DNA from 3 places in the Paenibacillus sp. BR1-192 genome. Region 1 is predicted to be linked to each of the others. Evidence: riboswitches for the same ligand, from Rfam matches in the RefSeq annotation. Region 1 holds a riboswitch; each other region holds the start of a gene.
What was found. A riboswitch is a leader RNA that binds a small molecule or an ion and turns the genes downstream of it on or off. The one in region 1 is predicted to bind ZMP and ZTP.

Region 1 (7,927 bases):
TGAAAAGCATTTCAGAGCAAGCCATAATTTTACCAAGCCCTCTGGGACCAAGTCCAGCTAACGCCAAAAAATACAGGGAAGCACTCTTTTCAGATATCCATTTTAATGAACAAGAAAGCCGGTCAGCCAGACGATTTACCAGCATCCGGACCAAAAAAAGGCCCGCCTGTTCAGGGCGGACCTTTCTCTTATGGCTTTATTTCGCTTCAGAGCGGACCTCTTCAAGCATCTTATCATTGAATCCGAACATCCAGGTCAGCACGAACGTAATCGCCATCGCCGTCAGGTTGCACAAAATGTAAAGAGGAAGCTGGCTGTTCAAGTACAACAGCGTGCCCGGTATGACGGTAATGGCCATGCCTGTGGCCTCAAGCTGAAAGATGGAAGCCATGAAGCCGCCCACGCCGCCGCCGATCAAGGCGATAACAAACGGTCTGACGTAACGGAGGTTGACCCCGAAGATCGCCGGCTCGGAGATTCCCAGCAAGGCGGAGAATGCCGATGGCAGGGATAATGCCTTGAGCTTTTTATTTCTCGTCTTGAGTCCGACAGCCAGACAAGCTGCACCCTGCGCTGCCATGGCGCTGGTCACGATCGCATTGAACGGATTGCTCCCTGTCTTCTCAAGGAGTTGGATCTCCAGGAAGTTGAAAATATGATGCACCCCGGTGACCACAATGATCTGGTTAAAGAAACCGATGACCAGACCCGCGATACCGAACGGCAGCTCCAGCAAGAACGTCGTCGCGTTCAGAACCACTTCTTCCAGGGAGTGGAACACGGGGCCGATCGCAAACAGGCCGAGGGTTATCATAACGAGCAAGGTCAGAAACGGGGTAACGATCAGATCAATGGCGTCAGGAATGCGTTTTCGCAAAAATCTCTCGAATTTCGCGCCCAGCAGTCCAATGAAGAATGCCGGCAGGACCGAGCCCTGATACCCGACAACCGGAATGAAATCAAAGATCATGAGTGCCTCAGCCGAGCCGTTCGCCACGCTGTACGCGTTGGGAAGAGCCGGGTTAACCAGCATCAATCCCAAGACGATACCCAGCACGGGGCTGCCTCCGAACACCCTGAACGCGGACCAAGCCACCAAGGCGGGCAAGAAAGCGAAAGCCGTATCCGTCAGTACCTGGGTGAAGAGCAGGAAATTAGCCGAGATATCATCCGGTGTCGCACCGAACCAGGCAAGCACGGTATCCTGGGTCAGCAGCCCCCGTAATCCCATGAACAAGCCAGTGGCGACCAATACCGGGATAATCGGCACAAACACGTCACCGAATGTACGAATCGCCCGCTGAAACGGATTCCCCGACTTTTTCGCCTGAGATTTCAGTTCTTCCTTGCTTGTGCTCTCCATTCCAAGGGATTCGACCGCTTCAAAAATCTGATTGACGGTTCCTGTTCCGAAAATGATCTGGTATTGCCCGGAGTTGAAAAAGGCTCCTTTGACCTTGTCGATCTGCTCGACCTTCTTCTGGTCAATTTTCTTCTGATCATGAACCATGATTCTCAGCCTGGTGGCACAATGGGCAAAGGAAGCGATGTTCTCCCTGCCGCCAATGGCTTCCACTACCTGCCTTGCGATTTCCCGATTATCCGCTGCCATGTTCATTCAGCCCCTTCTTTATCTTTTACGGCTTCGGTCAGATCCCATTTCTCGACCTTCAAGCCGGCACTGCCGTTCTGTACGAAAAATCGAATGTTACGGCTGTTCCACTTCGGAAAAATTCTGCTTGTAAACACCTCTTCGCCATCGTTGATGAACAGCTCGACCGAAGAAATGTCCACGAACAGATGAAATTTGATCGAATTTCTTTCGGTTGGCAGCATACAGGATCGTTCCGCTCCGTAATCACTGACAATCGTTGCACCCGAAGAAGAGCGATCCAGCGTAACCTTCCGTTGGCCGGATTCATATCGAATAACGGTTCGTTCCCCTTCGCCAGCCCGAAATTCAATGCCAACGACGTCCGCCTCGATGGCTTGGAACTCGCATATCATTTCGAATGCGGTTCCTTGAACCCCCTCGTAACTCTTCACTTCGCTGTGAAGCGTATCCACTGCCTGAGCGGCATGATCGCGGAGCGCTTGAAGCTCGGGAACCGGCTGTTGAATCAGCCTGCCTTCACGGAACGTAAGCATACGCGGAAGCGTCAAACAATGGGCCCAGCCATGCGAATCGGTGGGATACCCGATATCCGGCAAACCCATCCAGCCCACCATGATGCGCCGGTCTTTCTCATCCAGCATGGTCTGCGGCGCGTAGAAATCAAAACCTCTGTCCAGCTCGCAAAAGGGACCGTGATCAAACTCCAGCGTATTCCTATTGAGCGGCTTGCCTGAAATATAGCCGGATTGATAAATGTTTCGAAAATGGTCGTCCTCCGGAAGCAGCCCTTGCGGGGAAAACAGAAGCACGCCCTGGCCATCCAGTTCAAAATAGTCGGGGCATTCCCACATATAGCCGAAATGCTGAAGCCGGGTTTGTATCTCCCCCTTGAATTCCCAAACCAATAGATCCGAGGATTCATAAACGACAGCCGCACCTGTCTGGTTAACCCTTTGGGCACCGATGACGAACCGGTACTTGTCTTTGTCTTGCCATACTTTCGGATCTCGGAAGTGTTCGGTGTATCCGTCCGGCACATGGTCGATCAGCGGCTTATCGAGCTTCGTGATGGATCCGTCGCGGTCCATCACAGCCATGCATTGATAAGATTGCCTGTTCCATTCCTCATCCCGGGCATTCCCGGTATACATGAGGCATAGTTTGCCATCTTTCACGATACCGCTGCCCGAATAAGCGCCATATGCATCATGCGGGTGACCGGGTTCAATTGCGATGCCTTGGTTCTGCCAAAACACCAGATCTTTCGAGGAAGTATGGTACCAGTATTTCAAGCCGTGAAACGTACCCAGAGGAAACCATTGGTAAAACAAGTGATACTCTCCGTTGTAATAAGAAAATCCATTGGGATCATTCATCAGGCCCATGATGGGCTGCACGTGAAATTTTTGCCTCCATTCGCTTAATCGCACTTTCTTCCTAATGGAGGAAAGCTCTTCGGGAGAAGCCTGATCCAGGCGTCGGTATTTCAGTTCTCTGTCCATATCTCTTCTCCTTATAAATGGGCTTGCTGAAAAATCAAACAGATCATGCTAACGCGTGCACGCTACTGTGGTGGAACCGGTTCCAATCAAAGGTAAAAATAATGAACTCAGTTCCAATACCAAGCAAACACTCGGATTGGAACCGGTTCCGTTATTTGAAGTATAAAATACCTAATTCAGATTGTCAACGCTTTCCCGATGAATCATCTCGCAATTCATGATCGTCAGGAAATCCACCGGCTCGTCGTTGACCAGCTTCATAATATGCTGTGCCGCGAGGTGGCCCGCTTGGAAATATCCATATTTCACCGTTGTTAACCCGGGATGAATCACCTCGGTTACGTCGTATCCGCCAAATCCGGTCACGGAAAGTTGGTCGGGAATAGAGATGCCTTTCATGTTCGCAGCTTTCATCACGCCTAGCGCAATGTTGTCCGTGGCGCAGACCACGGCCGTTGGCAGCGTTCGGTGAAGCTCAAACATGGAGCATGCCGTCTTCACACCATCCGACATCTTGAATCCACTCTCATAGAGAACCGCTTCCGCCTCTTCATACTCGCTTACCGCTTTGAGGAACCCTTCCTTCCGCTTGACTCCGACGGCTACGTCCTTTTCCGTCACCCCGATATAGGCAATTTGACGATGTCCCATCGACAGCACGTACCGGCCCATGTCATAACCTGCGGCATAATCGTTATAGATCATGCTGTGGACATGGTCGTGCTGTTGTCCGAGCAGAATGACCGGAATGCCGATCTCTTGAATCGCGGCAAGATGGGTTTCCGTAACCTGCGTGGCGAACAGAATAATGCCTGATATTTTTTGTCTGGCGAGATCATACAGCGCTTCGATCTCCCTGGATAAATCCTGGCTTGCGTTGATGATCAGTAGCTGATATCCGTGTTTTCTTAATTCTTCGTCCATGCCGGCGACAGTCTGCGATGCGGAGAAGGAGTCCAGACGCGGCATAATGGTGCCGATCATGCTCGTTTTTTTCGCTTTCAGGCTTTGCGCAAAAGAATTCGGGATATAGCCGGTTTCCTGAATAACCTGCTCAATCTTGCGGCGTGTCGCATGACTGACGGATCCTCCGTTCAAGAAACGGGAGACCGTGCTTTTGGCAACTCCGGCTTTGTGGGCAATATCGGCGATCGTGTTCTTCATGCCAAGATCTCCGGAGCCGTTAGCAGCGCTGCATCGAACGGATCATTCTCTGGAGCTCCTTGTTGTCCCGCACAACAGGCCATGATTCGTATAAACATGAATCTCTCCCCTTCGTATTTCTCTTATTCCTAACTATACCATGACGTCCAGGGGTCCGTGAAATGCGGGCTCCAAGCCTAGCATTGCATGGTCCATATTGGCTTCTATGTTCCAGGCTCTGACATGAAATGAAGGATTCGAAGGGGATGATTCATGGGTGCAGCCTTGCTTCACATGCAAGTAGTCAAGTGCATTCCCTTAAGCTTGGACGGTTCGCTCGGCCGATTCGACGGTATGCTTCAGCAATGTCGCTATCGTCACGGGGCCGACGCCCGCCGGTACCGGCGTGATTGCGGAAGCCACCTTGGCGCAGGCTTCGTAATCGCAGTCCCCGATATTCCCTTTATTGTAACCGGCGTCCAACACGACGGCACCCGGCTTGATCCAGTCCCCTTGAATGAAATTAGGCTTGCCTACGGCCGCAACCACAATATCCGCTTGGGACACAATCTCCCCAAGGTTCTTCGTTCTCGAATGGCAGATCGTAACCGTGGCGTTGCGATTGAGCAGCATCATCGATACCGGCTTGCCCAAAATCGGACTGCGTCCGACCACCACCGCATGCTTCCCTTCGATCGGCAGGCTGTAATAGTCCATAATCGCGATAATCGCCGCCGGCGTACATGACGGGTAATCGGCGAAACCAAACGCATTTTGCGAGAACCCGAGCGTGGTTACTCCATCCACGTCTTTTTTCATGTCGATGGCATCAAAAGCCGCCCGCTCATCGATATGGTGCGGTACCGGGTGCTGAAGCAGAATACCGTGGACGTTCGGATCCTCGTTCAGTGCTTGAATCGCGGCGATCAGCTCCTCCGTCGTTGTCGATGTCTCCAGCACTACTTTTTTGGATATGATGCCAAGCCGCTCGCACGCATTTCCCTTCATCCGCACATAGGTCGCCGAAGCAGGATCATCGCCAACCAGAATCGTTGCCAGACAGGGGGTTACCCCTTGCTGTTTCAATTCCTGTACCTTCACCGCCAGCTTGGCCTTGATATCATCGGATACTTTTTTTCCATCCAAAATTACGGGTTCCTTACTCATGCTAATCCGCTCCTTCGCCATTGTATTAAAAAACATAAAGAGGCAAGGCGACTCGAACGTCTCCTTACCTCTTGCCCAGGCGTACGGCATATGATCCCATGTGCTCCCTCTTGGTAACCCAAGCTACGCCAGTAACACATGGATAACTTTTTTTAATATATCACGACTTTGGACTTCGCGCCACCGGCTATGCGGCCGCCCTTTAATCGTAAAGTTTTTGATTTGTTGCCTGAAATCACGTATGTTGCCGATGGTACAAGCATAGAATGTCCTAAGAACAATTCGTTCCAGGAGGCCTTGATGAGATATCCGGCGATCTTCAAAATGCTGCCCTTTATACTGCCGCTTGTGTTCGTGATTCCGGTCTTGACGATATGGCTGCAGAAGGACTTAAACCCCATACCCAGCCAAGACCTGCAGCAGGTTAAAACCGTCTTCACGGGCATCTTCCTTGAGGCACTTCCTTTCATTTTGCTTGGAGTGCTGCTGTCGTCCCTTTTGCAGTTGTTCGTAAAAGAGCAATGGGTGCGGCGTCTCACGCCGAAGAATCCGATGGTTGGCGTCCTGTTCGCTTCCATGCTCGGCATCCTGTTTCCCATCTGCGAATGCGGGATGATCCCGGTCGTTCGCAGGTTGATGCTGAAGGGGATGCCCGCCTATATCGCCGTCACCTTTATCCTCAGCGGTCCTATTCTGAATCCCATTGTATTCGCATCAACGATCATGGCCTTCCGTTCGCATCCCGAAGTGACGATCGGACGAATGGGACTGGCTTTTGCAGTCGCGGTGACGACGGGTTTGCTCGTTTATGTTTTTTCAAGAAGCAGCCCCTTGAAGCGTTCCTTTCAAGAGTTCGCCGAACAGGGCTCCAGCAAGGGGGAACGTTTGTTGCATGAGCATCCCAAAACCTGGAGAAGCATGTTTGTCCACGCCGGAGACGAGCTGATCGAGATGTGCAAATATTTAGTCCTGGGCGCATTCCTGACGGCCTGCATCCAATCCTTCATTCCGAGGGAGGAGCTGCTGGCTCTGGGGAACGGTCCTGCCGCCTCCTATCTGTTCATGATGGGCTTTGCCTTCATCCTGTCCCTCTGCTCAACTTCGGACGCCTTCGTGGCATCGGCATTCACGCACACCTTTACCGTCGGCCCGCTGGTTTCCTTCCTGGTTCTCGGCCCGATGCTGGATTTCAAAAGCCTGCTCATGCTGTCGGCTACCTTCAAGACCAAATTCGTGATCGGCTTAAGCCTGCTGGTGATTACGCTTGTCTTTATCGGCTCTGTAGCCGTCAACGCGCTATTCGGCGGTTAGGTGTAGTAAACAAACTGGAGTGGCAATACACGAAAACGGTTGGAATAACGGCACCTTCAGGCTGTTATGCCTTCGGATATCCACTTGAGATTGGAGGTGTTCGGGACGTGAAGCCCCGTCTGAGCCTGCGAAGCCACTATATACTGCGATCGCTGCTTATCGCAGCTCTGGCCGCCTATATCATGCATCTGAACGCATCAAATTCGCTGGACTATTACTTGGCTCCCCATATGCAGACCCTGCTTCTGCTCTGTCCGGTGCCGCTGTTGTTCATAGCTTTCGGCATGCTGTGGCACGCCATTGCGGGAGCTTCCGGCGAGGTGTGCGATTGCGAGCACCCCCTGCCCAGCGGACTGATCAAAAACATATCGGTTTACGGGTTATTCACGGTGCCGCTGCTGTTCGGCCTGCTCCTGCCGGACCAAGCCCTCGGCAGCGATATGGCGGCCAAAAAAGGCATGATCTACACCTATCCGAACCCCGATGTTCGCCGTAAAGCCGAGGAGCGGAATGCTCCCGCCGCATCGGGCATGGAGAAGCATGGAACGAATGATGACCTGGCGGCAGCGGAGGACATCGCACTGAACGAGCGTTTTGTTCCCAAAGACATCTACAGCGTGGAATTCGCGGAGCTGGCCAAGCGCTTATATACCTTACCCGTCATCCGAGTGGAGCCGGACATTTTCTCGGAGACCGTTGGGGCCATGGATATGTACAAACAGCATTTTCAAGGAAAGGCCATCACCGTCCAAGGATTTGTTTTCCGCGATGGACATATGAACGAAGACGCCTTCGCCGTCAGCCGCTTCCTCGTGATGTGCTGCACGGCAGACGCCGTCCCGTTCGGGGTCATGGTGCGCGCCGCGAATGCTTCGTCATTCGCGAATGACGCGTGGGTTCAGATCGATGGCACGATCCAGGTCACCACCTCGGACGGTATGGAAACGCTGCAGATTCAAGCGGAACGGATTCAGCCGATCGAGCAGCCGTCATCCCCTTACATTTTCACGAATCCCGACTCTGTCGCAGAGTTTGATGAACTGTATTCGAATGATATCGAGACCAAGGAGGTAATCAATAAATGAACAAGATACCCGTCGTGCTGATTAGCGGATTTTTGGGGAGCGGCAAAACCACGCTGCTCCTCAGGCTGCTGGCGTATGCCGCCAATCGGCAATGGAGAACCGCC
Region 2 (7,927 bases), 2.2 Mb from region 1:
CTTGTGCGTCGTGGTGGTTACGAAATGGGCATGCGGAACCGGATTCGGGTGAAGACCCGCGGCAACAAGACCCGCAATATGAGCCATATCGACCATGAACAATGCGCCTACGTCGTTCGCGATGGCAGCAAGCTTCTCGAAATCAATGATGCGAGGATATGCACTTGCACCCGCCACGATCAGACGAGGACGGTGTTTGAAAGCCGCTTTGCGGACTTCGTCGTAATCGATAAGGAACGTGTCTTCCTGCACGCCGTACGCAACGAAATTGTACAGAAGGCCGGACGCGTTAACCGGGCTTCCGTGAGTCAAATGGCCGCCGTGGGCCAGGTTCATGCCGAGCACGGTATCTCCAGGCTTGAGCGCAGCCAAATACACCGCCATGTTCGCTTGGGCGCCGGAGTGCGGCTGAACGTTGGCATGCTCGGCACCGAACAATTCCTTCGCGCGGTCACGGGCGATATCCTCCACGATATCCACTCGCTCACAGCCGCCGTAATAACGCTTGCCAGGGTAGCCTTCCGCATATTTATTCGTCAGTACCGTCCCCATGGCTTCCATAACCGCTTCGCTGACGATGTTCTCGGAGGCAATCAGCTCAATGTTGCTGCGTTGACGCTTCAGTTCCAAATCCATCGCTTCCAATACAGCCGGGTCATTCTTCCGCAAATGTTCCATCATGTTCATATCCTCCCATAATCAATCGTTATTTTCTCTTGCCAAGTCAAGACTACAAGTTTACCTAATGACTAAAGCGGGCTCTCATTCGAATCAATCGCACAGCGTGGAATCATCCCGCTGCTCAAGCCGGTACACGGCACGTTCTCCGCCGATCAGCTTCGGCCGGGTGTAAGCCGCCGTTACGCGCGCATCGCCGACATAACGCTCGCTCGGCCTGAACGGAACCGCCACTCTTCGCAAATGCATGCCGATCAGCGTCTCGCCGATATCGACACCCGCATGGGCCTCAATGGATTCCGCAAGGCAGGGCTCCTTCATACTCCGATACGCCGCCGAGGCCATGGAGCCTCCCGCCCCCGGAATCGGTACAGCCGCCACTTCCGTCAGGCGCAGCTCTTCAAGCAGCCCCCGCTCCATGACTAGCGCCCGGTTCAAATGCTCACAGCATTGATAGGCTACAGCGAAGCTGAATTCCGCTTGAACCTCGGCAATGCCCTGAAGAAGCTGCTGCGCCGTTTCAAGAGCGCCGCCCGTGCCGATCCGGCGTCCGACCACTTCACTGGTGCTGGCTCCGATGACCAGCACCTTGCCCGGTCCTAAGGCTGCCGCTTCGGCCAGCTCGCGGACGATCCGCGCCGTCTGTTCGCTCAAGGAAACCTTGGGGATATCCGTCATGTCACAGTCCTCCCGATGATTTTTTTCACAGAAGATGCTTCATTCCATACGCAATAACCGCAGCAGCTTTACGCGTTGACCTATCGCGATTCGCTCTTCAGGTAACGCTCCTCGATGGCCTTGATCTTGTTCACGCGGCCGACATGGCGTTCGCCCTGGCTGAAATCCGTTGTCAGCCATGCGCTGACGATCTCGGCAGCAAGCCCGGGGCCGACGACGCGCTCGCCCAGCGCAATCACGTTGCTGTCATTATGCTCACGCGTGGCTTTGGCCGAAAATACATCATGCGTCAGCGCGCAACGGATGCCCGGCACCTTGTTGGCGGCAATGCTCATGCCGATTCCCGTTCCGCAGATCAGAATGCCCCGATCCGCTTCACCCGAGACCACCTTCTCGCACACCGGAAGCGCGTAATCGGGATAATCCACGGAATCGGAACAGCCGCAGCCAAGATCCTCCACCTCGTGTCCAAGACCCCGAATGACCTCCACGATCTCCTCTTTCAGACGAATGCCGGCATGATCGGTACCCAATGCAATTTTCATCTATGAAAAACCCCCTCGAATGTTCGCTTTTGCGTTTTAGCTTGTTTCATTATAACCCAAACTCCACGCAAAAGACGAAAAAAGAGCAGTCGGCGCACGTATTGTGCTCCAAATGCTCTTTGCCCAGGCGACCGGCCGTATATTCCGATGCTCCATCGTGGTTTCATCCACTTCGTCGCCAGTTACATCGGATTCATGTTTTTCACCTTCATCTTAAAGCAATACCCTGCGAAAGGCAAGCGGCTTTTTTAGCCAGATTGAGCCCGGATCCAGATTCACTCTTCGTTTCCGTGGAACCCGATCCTATTTATGCTGATCCGCTTCCAGCTTGTCCAGCAGGCGGAAGAGCGCCGTCCGAATCTCCGCCGCCGTCGCCTCGTATTCCTCCCGCGAGCCGCCGAAAGGATCGGAGATATCGAAGCTCGGAATGCGCTGGCGCAGCTCGATCAGACGCTCCCGGTCGCGGTCGCTGACATCGCGGCCCAGCGATCTGGCCAGCTCAAGCGTCGCGTACAGGCTGTCCTGCTCCCGCAGATCATCCAGCACCCGCCGGTCATCCTCCACAAACTCCTTCAGCGTGTGCATCTTGTCGGCCGCATGCGGGAACTGCCGAATCGCATACTGCTTATGCGACTGGGTCAGCGTCAGAATCAGGTCTGCCCATTCCACCAGATTCGCGGTCAGCGGCTTAGATACCAAACGATCTTGAATATCCTGGTCCCGCAGTATCGATTCCGCATGACGGGATACCGGCATGCCGTCCACGGCCGAGACGCCGGCGGATTGCGTTTCCAGGGGAATGCCCCGCTGTTTGGCGAGCTTGCGCAGCATCCCTTCCGCCATCGGGCTGCGGCAGGTATTCCCCGTGCAGACAAACAATATATTTTTCACGGTCCCGTACCTCCCGTTGTAGGTTGTTTTGGGATTATTGTAACAAATATTGCATCAAAAGATAAACATCACGCCAAAGATGATCAAAATCAGTCCGCCCAGCATCTCGCCGTACTCCCCCAGCTTGTTGCTCACCTGACGGCCGAGCAGCAGGCCGAGAATGGATAGCAAACCGCCCACGACACCGAAGGAGATCACGATCAGCAGCACATCATCCACGAACATCCCAAGCGAAACGCCTACCGAGAAGGAGTCGATGCTGACGCTGAGCGAAAACAGCAGCATGCCCAAGAACGCGGTAGGATGAATGCGCTGACCTTCCCCGCCCCGCCAAGCATTATACAGCATATGCCCGCCCAGCAGGAGGAGTAGCCCGCCTGCTGCAAACCCTGTGACGTGCCCCAGCAGCATGCCTACATAGCGGCCGGCAAACAAGCCTGCCAGCGGCATAAGCATGTGAAACATTGCGATCATGAAGCTGATGCCCAGCATATGGCCTAAGCGCATGCCGCCTCTCATTCCGACTCCGATGCCAAGCGAAAATGCGTCTAGCCCGAGTGCAACCGCCATCAGCAGAATCGCCGCAAGCTGTCCCGATTGGACAGACGCCTCCAACATCCCCATTCCCCCAAGTCCCATGGTCTTGTACACCATATGCGGACAAGGGGGAAATCATGCTAAAACCGTTCAATCGACCTCTTCATGGACGTGGACGATGTGATGTCCCGCGGCCTTCAGCAGCCGGTTCATGACGGCTGCGCCAAGCCCCTGCTCCGGGCACGCTTCGGCCAGGATGAAAGTCGCGCCTTCTTCATCGAAGCGGCGCAGGCCGGCGTACAGCCGGCGGGCCGCTTCCTCCGGCTCGGCCAGGCTGCCGAGCGAGACGGCAACGTCCGCGCGGTAGCGACCGATGTGCTCGTCGAACGACAGCACGCCGGTCACCTCCCCGCGCCGGGCCGCCGCCTCGAGCTCGGCCGCGATGCGTGCCGACACCGCGTCGGCACGCGGGCCCTGCACCACGCACATCGCACCCTTCGGTGCGTAGTGCGTGTACTTCATGCCCGGCGAGCGCGGCGCCGGGCTCTCCGCCTCCCCGGCAGCGCGCTGCAGCGCCGGGTCCTGGCGCACGCTTGCCGCCACCGCGGCAAGCTGCTCGAGCGTGACGCCGCCCGGGCGGAGCACCGTGACGGCACCGTCTTCGCCGACCTGCACCACCGTCGACTCGACGCCCACCCCGGCCGGGCCGCCGTCGAGCACGCCGTCGATCGCCCCCGCCAGATCCTCCAGCACATGGCTGGCCAGCGTCGGGCTTGGCCGGCCGGAGCGATTCGCGCTCGGTGCGGCAAGCGGACAACCGGCGGCGCTGATCAGAGCCAGCGCCACGGGGTGATCCGGCATCCGCACGGCAACCGTATCGAGCCCGGCCGTCACGCGAGGCGATACGGCGCCCGGTTTCACGGGCAGCACCAGCGACAGCGGTCCGGGCCAGAACGACGCCATCAGCGCCCGCTCCGTCTCGTTCACCTGCTGGACCAAGCCGTCAAGCTGAGCCAGCTCCGAGATATGCACGATCAACGGATTGTCCGATGGCCGACCTTTGGCGGCGAAGATGCGCTCGACCGCCTCCGTATTGCCGGCGTCAGCACTAAGTCCGTACACCGTTTCCGTCGGAAAAGCCACCGTACCGCCCTGTGCAAGCACCTGGCCTGCTTCGTGCAGCGCCTGCTTCGCTTCCTTCTCGGACCCGAGGCTCTCCTTGGAGAGGGAGCTTAAGACGTGCCACACTTTGGTTGGCTTCGATGCAGCATTCCGGGAGCCTTGTTCCCGCTGCAGGTTGCGTTCCTTGTCATTTCCGTTCTGTTCCATACCTATCCCAAGCTTTCTGTATATGAAATATATAAACATCCAAACGCGTTTTGCCTATACTCCAAAAGAAAAAGCGCTTCTCGTTCTTCAGTCCCGTGCCGGTTCCCATGGAAACCGGTCGCGCCAAAGAGAAAGCACTCTTCTAGAGGTTGTTCAAAAAGTCCGCTTTTGATAAGAAAACCCCTCATCGAAGCCACTTCAAGGATGAGCGACCGCGATGCATAGGTAGGTTTTCTTGCGATATAGAATTTCATCAACTCCGTTGATAACTTATAAATCCTATATCTAACACGAAGCGAATCAAGAAGCAGCTCGGCATCGAATCTTGAATTCAGCCGGGCCTTCCGGTGCTCACGTACCCAAAACGTACGCTCCACTCCTCAGTCCCTAGCTTCATCCAACTGAAGCGTTTTGAAAAAACGCACATCGGAAGCATTAGCTTCGGTGCTGAAAATCCACCTTTTTGAACACGTACTTCTTCATCCAAGTTTATCATACCCTGTCCGTATTGGAAATCAATACGCGGGATCATCCTAGAACAAGCTTGCCACCCAATTCCAGAGGCCCAGGAACATATCCCACAGGAAGAAGCGGACCTCCGGCTCGCTTTCGCTTGCCTTCTTCGGCGCTTCCTCCGGAGAAGCGTTGTCGCCCGCATCGGCGGACACCGTTTGAATTCCCGTCTCGACAGGCTGAGCTGCCGCATCCCCGCTGCCGCCGTCGATGAAGCACAGCGGCGGGAACAGGACGCACCACCAGTTTTGTCCTTGACCTTCGCCTAACGTAATCCGCAGCGCATCGTAATCGCCCGCCGGATACACCGTGCCCCCGTACAATTTGGTCGGGAACGGCACGACGCCAAGCTCTACATGGTAATTGTAGGTGATCCCTCTTTTTCTCAGCTCTTCACCCACCAGCTGGCGGATTTCCGGAAGATGCTGCCGGGTTAATGCTTTGGCGTCTTCCAGGCTTTGCGGGTTCTCCAGCTCCAGGACCCAAAGCTGCATTTGCTCAACGACCGCGTCTCGAATCTCTCTTTTGACGAGCTGATCGGACGGGTTATCTGAATTCGCGAGAATGCGAAGCCTTATCGATTCTTGAGGGATCGGACCGCCAACAACGGAAGCATCGATCTGCTGTCCCTCCCAAGCCATGATGAACATAAACATGCAGGATAAGAGCACAACCATTTTTTTCACGATAATACGGAGGGTTTCACTATAATTTTTCATCTCGGACAACCGCCTCTCTATGAACGAAACTCTATGATGCTATCAGTATGTCCGACTGAAAAAGATATAAACGTGGAATCTAGCAAATCGAAAAAAATTCATAGATTGGCGCGTCACGACTTTAACAAAAAAAGATGCCGTTCCCATGGGAACGGCATCCTCTCATATAAATGACGATTCGGTTTTGGTTATTTTCCAGACCGCGACGAAGTTCCACCCGACCATCAAGCCTGCTGCTTAGCGGCCGCCGGGCGATAAGCATGCGGATCCGGCATATCTTCCTCCACTTCCTGACCATGCAGCTTGACGCTCATGGCGACCCCGAGACTCGCCATGCTAATCACAAGGGACGTTCCCCCGTAACTGATGAAGGGCAGCGTAATCCCCGTCAGCGGCATCAAACCGATAAACATCCCGATATTCTCGAAGATCTGATATAAAAACATGGCCACGATTCCTATGATTAGAAACGGTCCCGCACGCTCCCGGGATTCCAGGGAGATCAGGATCAGCCGATGGATCAGGATGAAATACAACAACAGCAGGACGGAGGAACCAATAAATCCGAACTCCTCGGCAATCTGCACAAAGATGGAGTCGGAGTACGCATAAGGCACCCGGCCCGACTGTATCGACGAACCCTGCATGTAGCCCTCGCCGCTCATGCCGCCGGAGGCGATGGCAAGCTTCGCATTCGTCGTATGATAGCTGGCCTTGGCGGTCGCTTTCTCCGGATACAGCCACGGATCAATCCGTTCCACCCAGTGCGGCTTCAGTATTTTCGATTCCAGCAGTTCATCATGATAATGAATGTAAGCCTGAGCGCCGCCGAAGGCCACTCCTGCCACCAGCACAAGCCCGATCAGCGCATGGGAGAACTTGACGTTCCCGATCCAGAGCAGCCCCAGCAAAATGATGACATAGCTAAGCGCGTTACCCAGGTCATTCTGAGCCATAACGAGCACGAAAGGCACGAACGCCAACAGCCCGATCGGAACGACGTCCTTCCAGAAGGACAGCAGCGGTTTGTTTTTTCGCACCAATACAAAAGAAAGAAATATGATCAGGATCAGCTTGAACAATTCAGCAGGCTGTATACTTAAACTGCCAATGTAAATCCAGCCCTGGGCGCCGTTGATGTCCTTCCCGATAAACATCACGAGGACCAGCACGGCTAAACCGCCTAAGTAAATATATTTGGCATATTTAATCAACAACCGGTAATCCAGCAGGCTAATTCCGAAAAAAGCCATGAAGCCGACAATGTAAAAAGCAATCATGCGGATATGAGAGCCTTCGAACTTGGTGTCGACGGTCGTGCTGTATATGGACGTAATGCTGATACCCATCATCAAAACCAGTACGAAAACAATAACGTAATCCATCTTCTTGAATTTCTGAAGCATGCTTTGATCCCCCTGTGCCCGGAGACACGAACCCCCGGTTTGCCTATACAGGCATATAACGATTATTCGAAAAGAAAGTTTGCCATTGCTTATCGTCGTTGATACTCATCATTCCATAAACCCTAATCTGAAGGTGGCATTACGTTCAAGATTTTCAGGGATCCTGCCATGCAAGCCCCTAATGAATTATTCTAAAAGATTTTCACCGCTAACACAATTCGCGATCCTCTTTCCTGGATACGGAGAAAAAAACAAAAGAGATGCTGCTTTCGATAGCATCTCTCCGATTCTAAACCCTAATCACCCGAGTTAAGCCTGTTTGGTTGGCGCGGAACGGTATGTTTGCGGATTCGGCATATCCTCCTCCACTTCCTGTCCGTGCAGCTTCACGCTCATGGCAACCCCGAGGCACGCCATATTAATGATGAGCGACGTTCCGCCGTAACTGATGAAGGGCAAGGTGATTCCCGTCAAAGGCATCAAGCCGATAAACATGCCGATGTTCTCAAAGATTTGGTACAGCAGCATGGCAACGATGCCGATGATCAGAAACGGACCCGCTTTTTCCCGGCTTTCCAGCGAAATCAGGATCATCCTGTGAATGAGTATGAAATATAACAGCAACAGCACG
Region 3 (7,927 bases), 170 kb from region 1:
ACAAGATAGGCGATGCGGCAGGGCTGTCCTCATATATTATCGTGAGCGATCCGCTGCACATGAAGCGGGCGATGGCGATGGCTGAAGATATGGGTCTCGAAGCCAATCCTTCTCCCGCGTCACGGAGCGCTTACCAAAGCGTAAGAAGCAAGCTCCCCTTTTTATGCAGAGAGGTCTTTTATTATATCGGTTATCATCTGGCGAAACCCCTTCGATAAAAGATCCGATAATGCGCAGTTTGCGTGTTAGTCCAGACTTCCGAGATCGTTGGCAAGCATCTGATGGCTTTCCTTATCCGTTACCCTGTCGAGATAACTTGCCGCTTTTTGCTTGGATGCCAATGCATGCTCCTTGTTCCTCAGAACCAGATAGGCTCTGGCTTCCGCTTCGTATCCGTAACCGATGTAGAAGGGTTCGAGGTTAGCCGATGACCCGATCGTGATGCAGCGCTTGGCATAATGCAGTGCTTGATCGCCCTGACCCGTTACCGCGTATACTCGGGAGAGCTGCCAATACCCGATAGACAGGTTGCGCTCTGTATGATCCGCCACCCGGCTCCAATGCCAAAAGGAAGCATGACACATGTGAATCATGTTCTCTTCGTCTTCCGTCGTCCGCTGCTTCTTCTCCAAGATATCCCAGACCTGATTGAAGCAGTTTATTGCAAATTGTTTATGTAAGTTTGAATCTTGAATGTCCATGCCTATGTCCTCCGATTGTACGCATTATAATGCAGGTAAATGGATCGTAAAGGTTGTCCCATGATCAGGAGTGCTCTCCACGTTCATCGTACCGCCGTGATTATGAATAATATTCTTGGTAATCATGAGACCGAGTCCCGTGCCGGTGTCTTTCGTTGTAAAAAAGGGCTGTCCCAGTGATTGGATCTGATCCTGCGTCATCCCAACTCCTTCATCCTGCACGATAATCTGTACCTCGGGACCGCTGTGCACAATGTCCAAGGTGATGCTTCCCCCGTGATTCATCGCTTCCATCGCGTTTTTCAGCAGATTGATGAACACTTGCTTGAGCTGGTTGACTTCGCCCTGTACATAGATCGGAACCAGTGGAAAATGGGGAATGATCTCTATATTCTTGAGAGCGGCTTGCACCTTCATCAGCGTAATGATCTGATCCAGTATGGCCGACACGTCGATGGGTCCGCTCACGTGGGCGCCCTGCGGTTTGGAGAGCACCAAGAGTTCGTTGACGATGAGCTCGATGCGTTTGAGCTCCGATTCGATGATTTCAAAATAAAGCTCGTTGCTGCGTTCCGCGGATCGCAATAACTTCACGAATCCATTAATCGATGTCAATGGATTTCGAATTTCATGAGCGATGCCGGCGGCCAATTGGCCGGCGGTCGTCAGCTTCTCGGATTGCATCACGCGGTCCTCTTCCATTCGCTGCTCCGTGATGTCCTTGAAGATGCCGACGGCCGCTTTCTCGCCTTCATATTGTATGATTAACGTGAATCCCGTGACCATCTTCTCCTGCCCGTCCAGACAGCGTATCAGATAATCGACGCTTCCGATTTCTCCGCTCTCGGCATACGTTGCCCTGCGTTTCATCAATGCTTGATGATACGATGCGTCGACGATCACGTCGGTTGAAATGCCCAGCACGTCATGTGAGTGCGTCGCATTGACGAGTCGGAGCGCGGCAGAATTAACATAGTGCACAATGCCTTTTTTAGTTATGAGTACGGAGAGAGGGAGCTCTTCCAGCAGCTGCAGAAACGAATTTTCCTTCTCGTTCAGCTTCTGTTCCTTCTGCTCCAGCTGTTTCATGAGCTGCCTCAGCAGCGATCGATCCTCGAATTGTACCAAGTATCCCTTGGGCCCCCGCTCCGGATCGTGATCAATGCTGCAGCGTGCACTAAGGTATAACTCGCGATCAGACGGATGACGGTAAGCATGTTCAACCGGGGGGACGGATGGCTGATGACCTTGGGCAGCCCTAGCGTTCTGAATCACTCGATCCAATAACTCGCGCAGGCTGTTTTCTTCTTGCGGCGCCCCGGCAGTTAACTCCTGCGGCGAGTAACCCAACAGATCACATAGTGCCGAATTGACCTTAAGAATCGTTCCATCTAGCGATACCAAAGCCATACCGATTACAGATTGTTCGAAGGCAAAATCATGATTAGGGGTGGAATAGGGCAGCACTGCAAGTCTCCTTTCAAATTTCTGGGAGGAATTGAATGTACCCATATTATAAGTGGGGCGATTTCATTCATCAATCCTTTAAAGCGATAGATTTAAGCAGGATTTCTTTTTTTGCGTAAAATGTCAGTATCATCCATCCCATCATCTGCTGATTGAAAGCATGTGCGCCCTATCGCATCCGAATCATCCATTCAAGAAAGGCAAGGCAGCGTATGCGCCCCGCCACTCTTGAGGAGAAATCTATTACGTCCACGATTTAAAGTTTCTCAGTTTTTGAGTGCTTGATCCAAGGATAGCTTGAGCTCATCCGTAATGGTGCCCATCGGCAGGCGCAGGGTGTCGGATGAGATAAGGCCTTGCTTGGCAAGCAGCCATTTTAGCGGAGCGGGATTGGATTCTGCGAACAACTGATGAATAACGGGAAGCAGCACTTCAAACTCCTTTTCGGAACGAGAATAATCCCCTTGGGCAGCTAATTGATACACACGAATAAAAGCCTCGGTATTCACATTGGCCGACGCCAAAATGCCCCCGGATGCACCATGACGCAGCATCTCATGAAAGCGGACATCGTCCCCGCATAGAACAGGCTTCGTATCGTATGGAGACAAGCTTCTCATAAGCTCCGTACTCGCAGTGCTGTCCTTCATTCCGATGACACCGGGGATCTCCATGATTCTTCGAATGGCATCGACCGGTAAGGAAATTCCAGTGCGCGAAGGAACTTCGTACAATATAACCGGTATTCCCACCTCCGCGACTTTGCGGAAATGTTGTATAATGCCCTCAATCGAAGGGCGGCTGTAATACGGCGTGACCACCAATACCGCGTCTGCCCCGATATGTCCTGCCCATTCCGTCCGCTTCATGCTGGAGAACGTATCGTTGGTACCCGTACCAATAATGACCGGCAATAGCCGCCCGTCCAAACCTCTTCGCGTTTCCTCCACCACCTGAACCACTTCTTCCCAAGTTACCGTCGGCGCTTCTCCGGTCGTTCCGTTGATGACCAATCCTTGAATGTCATGGGATAACAAATTCTTCAAATAACGATGATAAGACGGAATATCCAATGCGTATTCATGTGAAAAGGGAGTGACCACCGGAACATAAATACCTCTCAATTCTTGCGGACTCAACATGATCTTTCCTCCATTTCATGAATTGTGGCTTTACTTTACCATAGGAAATGGAATCGGTGTTATCTATAATAATAGATAGCTATTATCAATATTATTGATAAGGAGAGAGCGATGGAACTGATCTATCTGCAAACCTTCAGGGAGGTTGCTGTCCGAAAGAGCTTTACTAAAGCCGCTGACGAATTAGGTTATGCACAATCCAGCGTTACCACCCAGATTCAGAAGCTGGAGAAGGAATACGGCGTCAAGCTGTTTGAACGGTATGGCAGAGGCCTGCGCCTGACGAAGTCAGGGGAGGAGCTGTTCAAGTATGCTGTCCAAATGCTGGATCTGTTCCAGCAGTCTAAGGAAAAGCTGACGAAACAAGGCGGGGGCAACTTATCGATTGGAACGATCGACTCGCTTGCCGCTTATTTTCTTCCAGCCGTCATTCATCGGCTGAGGCAGAAGCATGAGGATCTCGTCATCCGCTTGCAGCCTGATCGTGAAGATAGCATCGTCAGTAAGGTAAGAGAGGGTGAGTACGATCTCGGGCTTGTTCTGGAGAACAAACCGGAAGATACTTCATTGAATTGGATCTCGATCCGGGAAGAGCCCCTCCTTTTGATTGCCCATCCGGATCATCCGCTTCGTAGATTGCCCGTCATCAAGCTGGAGCATCTGGCTGATACCGAATGGATTATGACCGAGGATACATGCAATTACCGGATCATGCTGGAAAAAGTGCTGCGCGCCAGCGGAACTCCCGTCCGTATTGGTTTGGAATTGGGCAACCCCGAGGCAATCAAAAGATATATCATGTCCGGTACCGGCATCTCGCTATTGCCGAGAATGGTAGCAGAGGAGGAAATCAAGAGGGGAGAGCTGGCGATTCTTCCCTTTCAACACCCTGACATTCGACTGGACATCCAGATTGTCATTCATCCTAAGAAATGGCTGTCACACTCGCTTCAGGATATGATCGAAATGTTGAAGTCCAAATCTTAAAGACGCAGGCTGATATTGCATTTAACGAAAAGATTCAGTATCATTTATGTAACAATGTATAGGTTTATGTGTGACTGGCGTAGCATGGGGAACCATGAGGGAGCACATGGATGACAAAGGCCGTACGCCTGGGCAGAGGTAAGGGAGGTTTATTTCCCTTACCTCTTTATTATTTTCTTGGGCTTCTATCGTCTCTGAAACTATGAAAAGGGGATAAAACAACGATGTTCAAAACGAAAAAAATATTGCTGCTGGGATCTGGAGAACTAGGGAAAGAAGTCATAATTGAAGCACAACGATTGGGTGTCCACACCGTAGCCGTCGATCGTTATGCCGATGCTCCTGCCATGCATGTTGCCGATCACAGCCATGTGATCGATATGCTGGACGGCGAGAAGCTGCGCGCAATCATTGAGCTGGAAAAACCGGATCTGATCGTACCGGAGATTGAAGCGCTGGCTACTTCGGAGCTGGTGAAGCTGGAGGATGAGGGGTATCGGGTGATTCCTACCGCCCGAGCCGCAAAGCTTACGATGGACCGTGAAGGGATCCGCCGGTTGGCATCAGAGGAGTTGGGGCTGCCGACTGCGGACTATCGATTTGCCGATACTTATGAGGAATTCAAGCAGGCTGTCCTGGACATGGGTTTTCCGTGCGTGATCAAACCGCTGATGAGCTCCTCCGGCAAAGGCCAAAGCGTGTGCCGTTCGGAAGGGGATATCGAGTCCTGCTGGAACGTCGCCATGGAAGGCGGCCGCGTGCAGAACGGAAGAGTGATCATTGAGGAATTCATTACATTCCAGTCGGAGATCACGCTTCTGACCGTCCGCTCCGTCAATGGAACAAGCTTCTGTGCGCCGATCGGGCATATTCAGGAAAGCGGAGATTATATCGAATCGTGGCAGCCGCACGATATGTCTGAAGCGCAAATCGAGGAAGCTAAATATATTGCGCGGAAGATTACCGACGAGCTTGGCGGATACGGCTTGTTCGGCGTTGAATTATTTTTGGCCGAGGATAAGGTGTACTTCAGCGAGGTATCCCCGCGTCCGCATGATACTGGGCTGGTTACGCTGGTCACGCAAAATCTATCCGAATTTGCGCTTCATGTCCGTGCCATTCTCGGGTTTCCGATACCAGAGATCGAATTGATCACGCCGGGAGCCAGCCGCCCCCTGAAAGCCGGCCGAGAGCTGGAAGACTATACGATTACAGGCGCCGATCAAGCGCTGGCCGTTCCGAATACGCAGCTTCGCATGTTCGGCAAACCGGTAACCAAGGTCGGAAGACGAGTAGCAGTCGCGCTGTCAACCGCCGGCGATGTCGAAGAAGCGCGGTCACGTGCGAAGCTGGCCTTGGATAAGCTTGCCGTCGAAGAGGCATAAACATCGGAATTCCATAGGGATATCACATGTCATCATGTTGAAAAGGCCAACCGAAATGACCGGTTGGCCTTTTCAGTTATAGAGAAATCAGGGATCCAAATCGGGTACAGACTCTTCGAATGACGAGTACTTGCTTTTAGTTTTGATTTCGGGAATAAATAGGAGAAATTTATGTTCTTTCATGATAAGATACACAAGAATACAAACGACCCTCACCCATTATAATGTTTCCATTCGATGCGATAAGCGCTGCTTGAAGCATAATATTTCAAATAAATCTCTAGAGGAACGTTTATTGACGGCATAGGAGAATCTACATGAGAGACATGACGCAAGGAAGTCCGATCAAGCTGATTATCATGTTTACCATCCCGCTTTTGATCGGTAATATTTTTCAACAATTTTACAACATGGCGGACACCCTTATCGTGGGACGTACCATTGGCGTGAACGCACTTGCAGCCGTTGGCTCGACAGGCAGCATTTTGTTTTTTGTCATCGGCTTTGCCCAAGGCTTGACGGCTGGCTTGTCTATCATAACGGCACAGCGTTTTGGAGCTAAGGATATCGCAGGCGTCCGCAAAAGCGTGGGAACGAGTATATGGATCAGTCTGGTGTTCACGGTATTCCTCACCATCGTGAGCGTTATATTTACGAGACCCGTCCTCGTCATGATGAACACCCCTGCCGAAATTTTGGATGATGCGTATTCGTATCTGATCGTCATTAACTGGGGCGTCGGCGCGGCCGTTCTGTTTAATTTGCTGGCTAACCTGCTCCGCGCTCTCGGCGACAGCCGGACGCCGCTTCTCTTCCTGGTCGTTGCAAGCATTCTGAACATCGTGCTCGACCTCTTATTCATTCTCGTATTTAAGATGGGAGTCGCCGGAGCCGGACTTGCCACGGTTGTATCGCAGCTGTTCTCCTGCCTGCTCTGTCTGATCTACATTCATAAGAAGGTCCCGCTCCTTCAATTCAAGAATGCCGACTGGTCCATCGATTGGAAATTTATTCGCCAGCATATGTGGGTAGGTTTTCCGATGGGCTTCCAAGCCTCCATTATCGCCATCGGAGCCATTATTCTGCAGATCACGCTAAACGGTCTCGGGGCATCAGCCGTTGCGGCTTATACCGCTGCTCAGAAGATTGATATGCTCGCCACGCAGCCGATGAGTTCCTTCGGGATTACGATGGCGACTTTTGCCGCTCAGAACTTCGGAGCGAATCGCATAGACCGGATCAAACTGGGGGTTAAGCAGTGTATTTGGCTCTCGGGATCATTCAGCATCGCCGTGGGCCTGCTGGTTATATTCGCGGGTCCTGCCGCCGTCAGCCTTTTTGTGGGTCAAGGCCAAGAGGAATTGCTGTCTCTCAGCAGGCTGTATTTCTTATCGAACGGCAGCACCTATCTGCTTCTTTCGCTGCTCTTCATCTACCGCTTCACGCTTCAGGGGCTTGGTCAGAGCTTAATTCCCACTGTGGCGGGCATCATGGAGCTGATCATGCGGGTACTGGCTGCTATCTTCCTGACCGCGCAGATCGGCTTCCTCGGTGCAAGCCTGGCAAATCCGCTGGCTTGGCTGGGCGCCGTCATCCCGCTCGGCATCGCTTACTATCTGAGCATCAAGAGGTTGAGCACGCCGGTAAAACCCGTCTCCGTACCCGTTCAGGCGTAAGGAATGCTGCACAATCGATTTCGGAACGAATCATGACTCCAGGAACAGGGAAGCGCTGTTTCGCTGGAGTCGTGCATTCGTTCTTTTTTTTGTTGCAAAAAACATAATGTGGAAGATTCCCAATTTTGGCGCGGCGAGGTAAGATCACTATAGATTCAGTTTGCAACCGAACAGGACAGAAACGGGAGGGGTCGCATTGTATAAAGTGCTGTTAGTGGATGATGAAGCCGATGTGAGAGAAGGCCTCGTTCAGGAAATCCAATGGGAAGCCTGCGGATTCGAGATCAAGGGGACGGCGGAGAACGGAAGAGAGGCCGTGGAGGCTGCGGAGCGGTTGGAGCCGGATGTCGTTATTACCGATATCAGTATGCCCTTTCAGGATGGACTGCAGCTGGCCTCATGGCTAAGGGAGCATCAGCCGCTGTGCAAAATCGTGATTTTGACCGGCTATGACGAATTTGATTACGCCCGCCAAGCGATTACGCTCAGCGTGGATGAGTATTTGCTCAAGCCGTTCTCTGCCGAAAGCTTCATGGAGTTATTAGGCAAGATCAAGGACAAAATCGATA

Region 2: linked by a shared signal. The riboswitch ahead of rpiB (ribose 5-phosphate isomerase B) and the one ahead of P0X86_RS19780 (bifunctional 5,10-methylenetetrahydrofolate dehydrogenase/5,10-methenyltetrahydrofolate cyclohydrolase) in region 1 are both predicted to bind ZMP and ZTP.
Region 3: linked by a shared signal. The riboswitch ahead of purT (phosphoribosylglycinamide formyltransferase 2) and the one ahead of P0X86_RS19780 (bifunctional 5,10-methylenetetrahydrofolate dehydrogenase/5,10-methenyltetrahydrofolate cyclohydrolase) in region 1 are both predicted to bind ZMP and ZTP.

The regions. Positions count from the first base shown of each region.
Region 1 is NZ_CP120718.1:4,448,922-4,456,848, forward strand. It holds gene P0X86_RS19765 (sucrose-specific PTS transporter subunit IIBC) at 197-1,618, opposite strand; gene P0X86_RS19770 (glycoside hydrolase family 32 protein) at 1,615-3,117, opposite strand; gene P0X86_RS19775 (LacI family DNA-binding transcriptional regulator) at 3,289-4,281, opposite strand; gene P0X86_RS19780 (bifunctional 5,10-methylenetetrahydrofolate dehydrogenase/5,10-methenyltetrahydrofolate cyclohydrolase) at 4,579-5,427, opposite strand; ZMP/ZTP riboswitch at 5,494-5,573, opposite strand; gene P0X86_RS19785 (permease) at 5,728-6,738, shown strand; gene P0X86_RS19790 (TIGR03943 family putative permease subunit) at 6,846-7,823, shown strand; gene P0X86_RS19795 (CobW family GTP-binding protein) at 7,820-7,927, shown strand, end outside.
Region 2 is NZ_CP120718.1:6,638,807-6,646,733, forward strand. It holds gene P0X86_RS30545 (serine hydroxymethyltransferase) at 1-681, opposite strand, end outside; gene P0X86_RS30550 (TIGR01440 family protein) at 772-1,356, opposite strand; gene rpiB (ribose 5-phosphate isomerase B) at 1,437-1,901, opposite strand; ZMP/ZTP riboswitch at 2,016-2,097, opposite strand; gene P0X86_RS30560 (low molecular weight protein arginine phosphatase) at 2,205-2,792, opposite strand; gene P0X86_RS30565 (manganese efflux pump MntP) at 2,847-3,410, opposite strand; gene P0X86_RS30570 (L-threonylcarbamoyladenylate synthase) at 3,480-4,658, opposite strand; gene spoIIR (stage II sporulation protein R) at 5,192-5,890, opposite strand; gene P0X86_RS30580 (FtsW/RodA/SpoVE family cell cycle protein) at 6,115-7,296, opposite strand; gene P0X86_RS30585 (FtsW/RodA/SpoVE family cell cycle protein) at 7,606-7,927, opposite strand, start outside.
Region 3 is NZ_CP120718.1:4,278,887-4,286,813, reverse strand. It holds gene P0X86_RS18970 (YdcF family protein) at 1-218, shown strand, start outside; gene P0X86_RS18965 (hypothetical protein) at 246-701, opposite strand; gene P0X86_RS18960 (PAS domain-containing sensor histidine kinase) at 726-2,168, opposite strand; gene dapA (4-hydroxy-tetrahydrodipicolinate synthase) at 2,435-3,310, opposite strand; gene P0X86_RS18950 (LysR family transcriptional regulator) at 3,422-4,297, shown strand; ZMP/ZTP riboswitch at 4,358-4,438, shown strand; gene purT (phosphoribosylglycinamide formyltransferase 2) at 4,522-5,682, shown strand; gene P0X86_RS18940 (MATE family efflux transporter) at 6,000-7,358, shown strand; gene P0X86_RS18935 (response regulator) at 7,555-7,927, shown strand, end outside.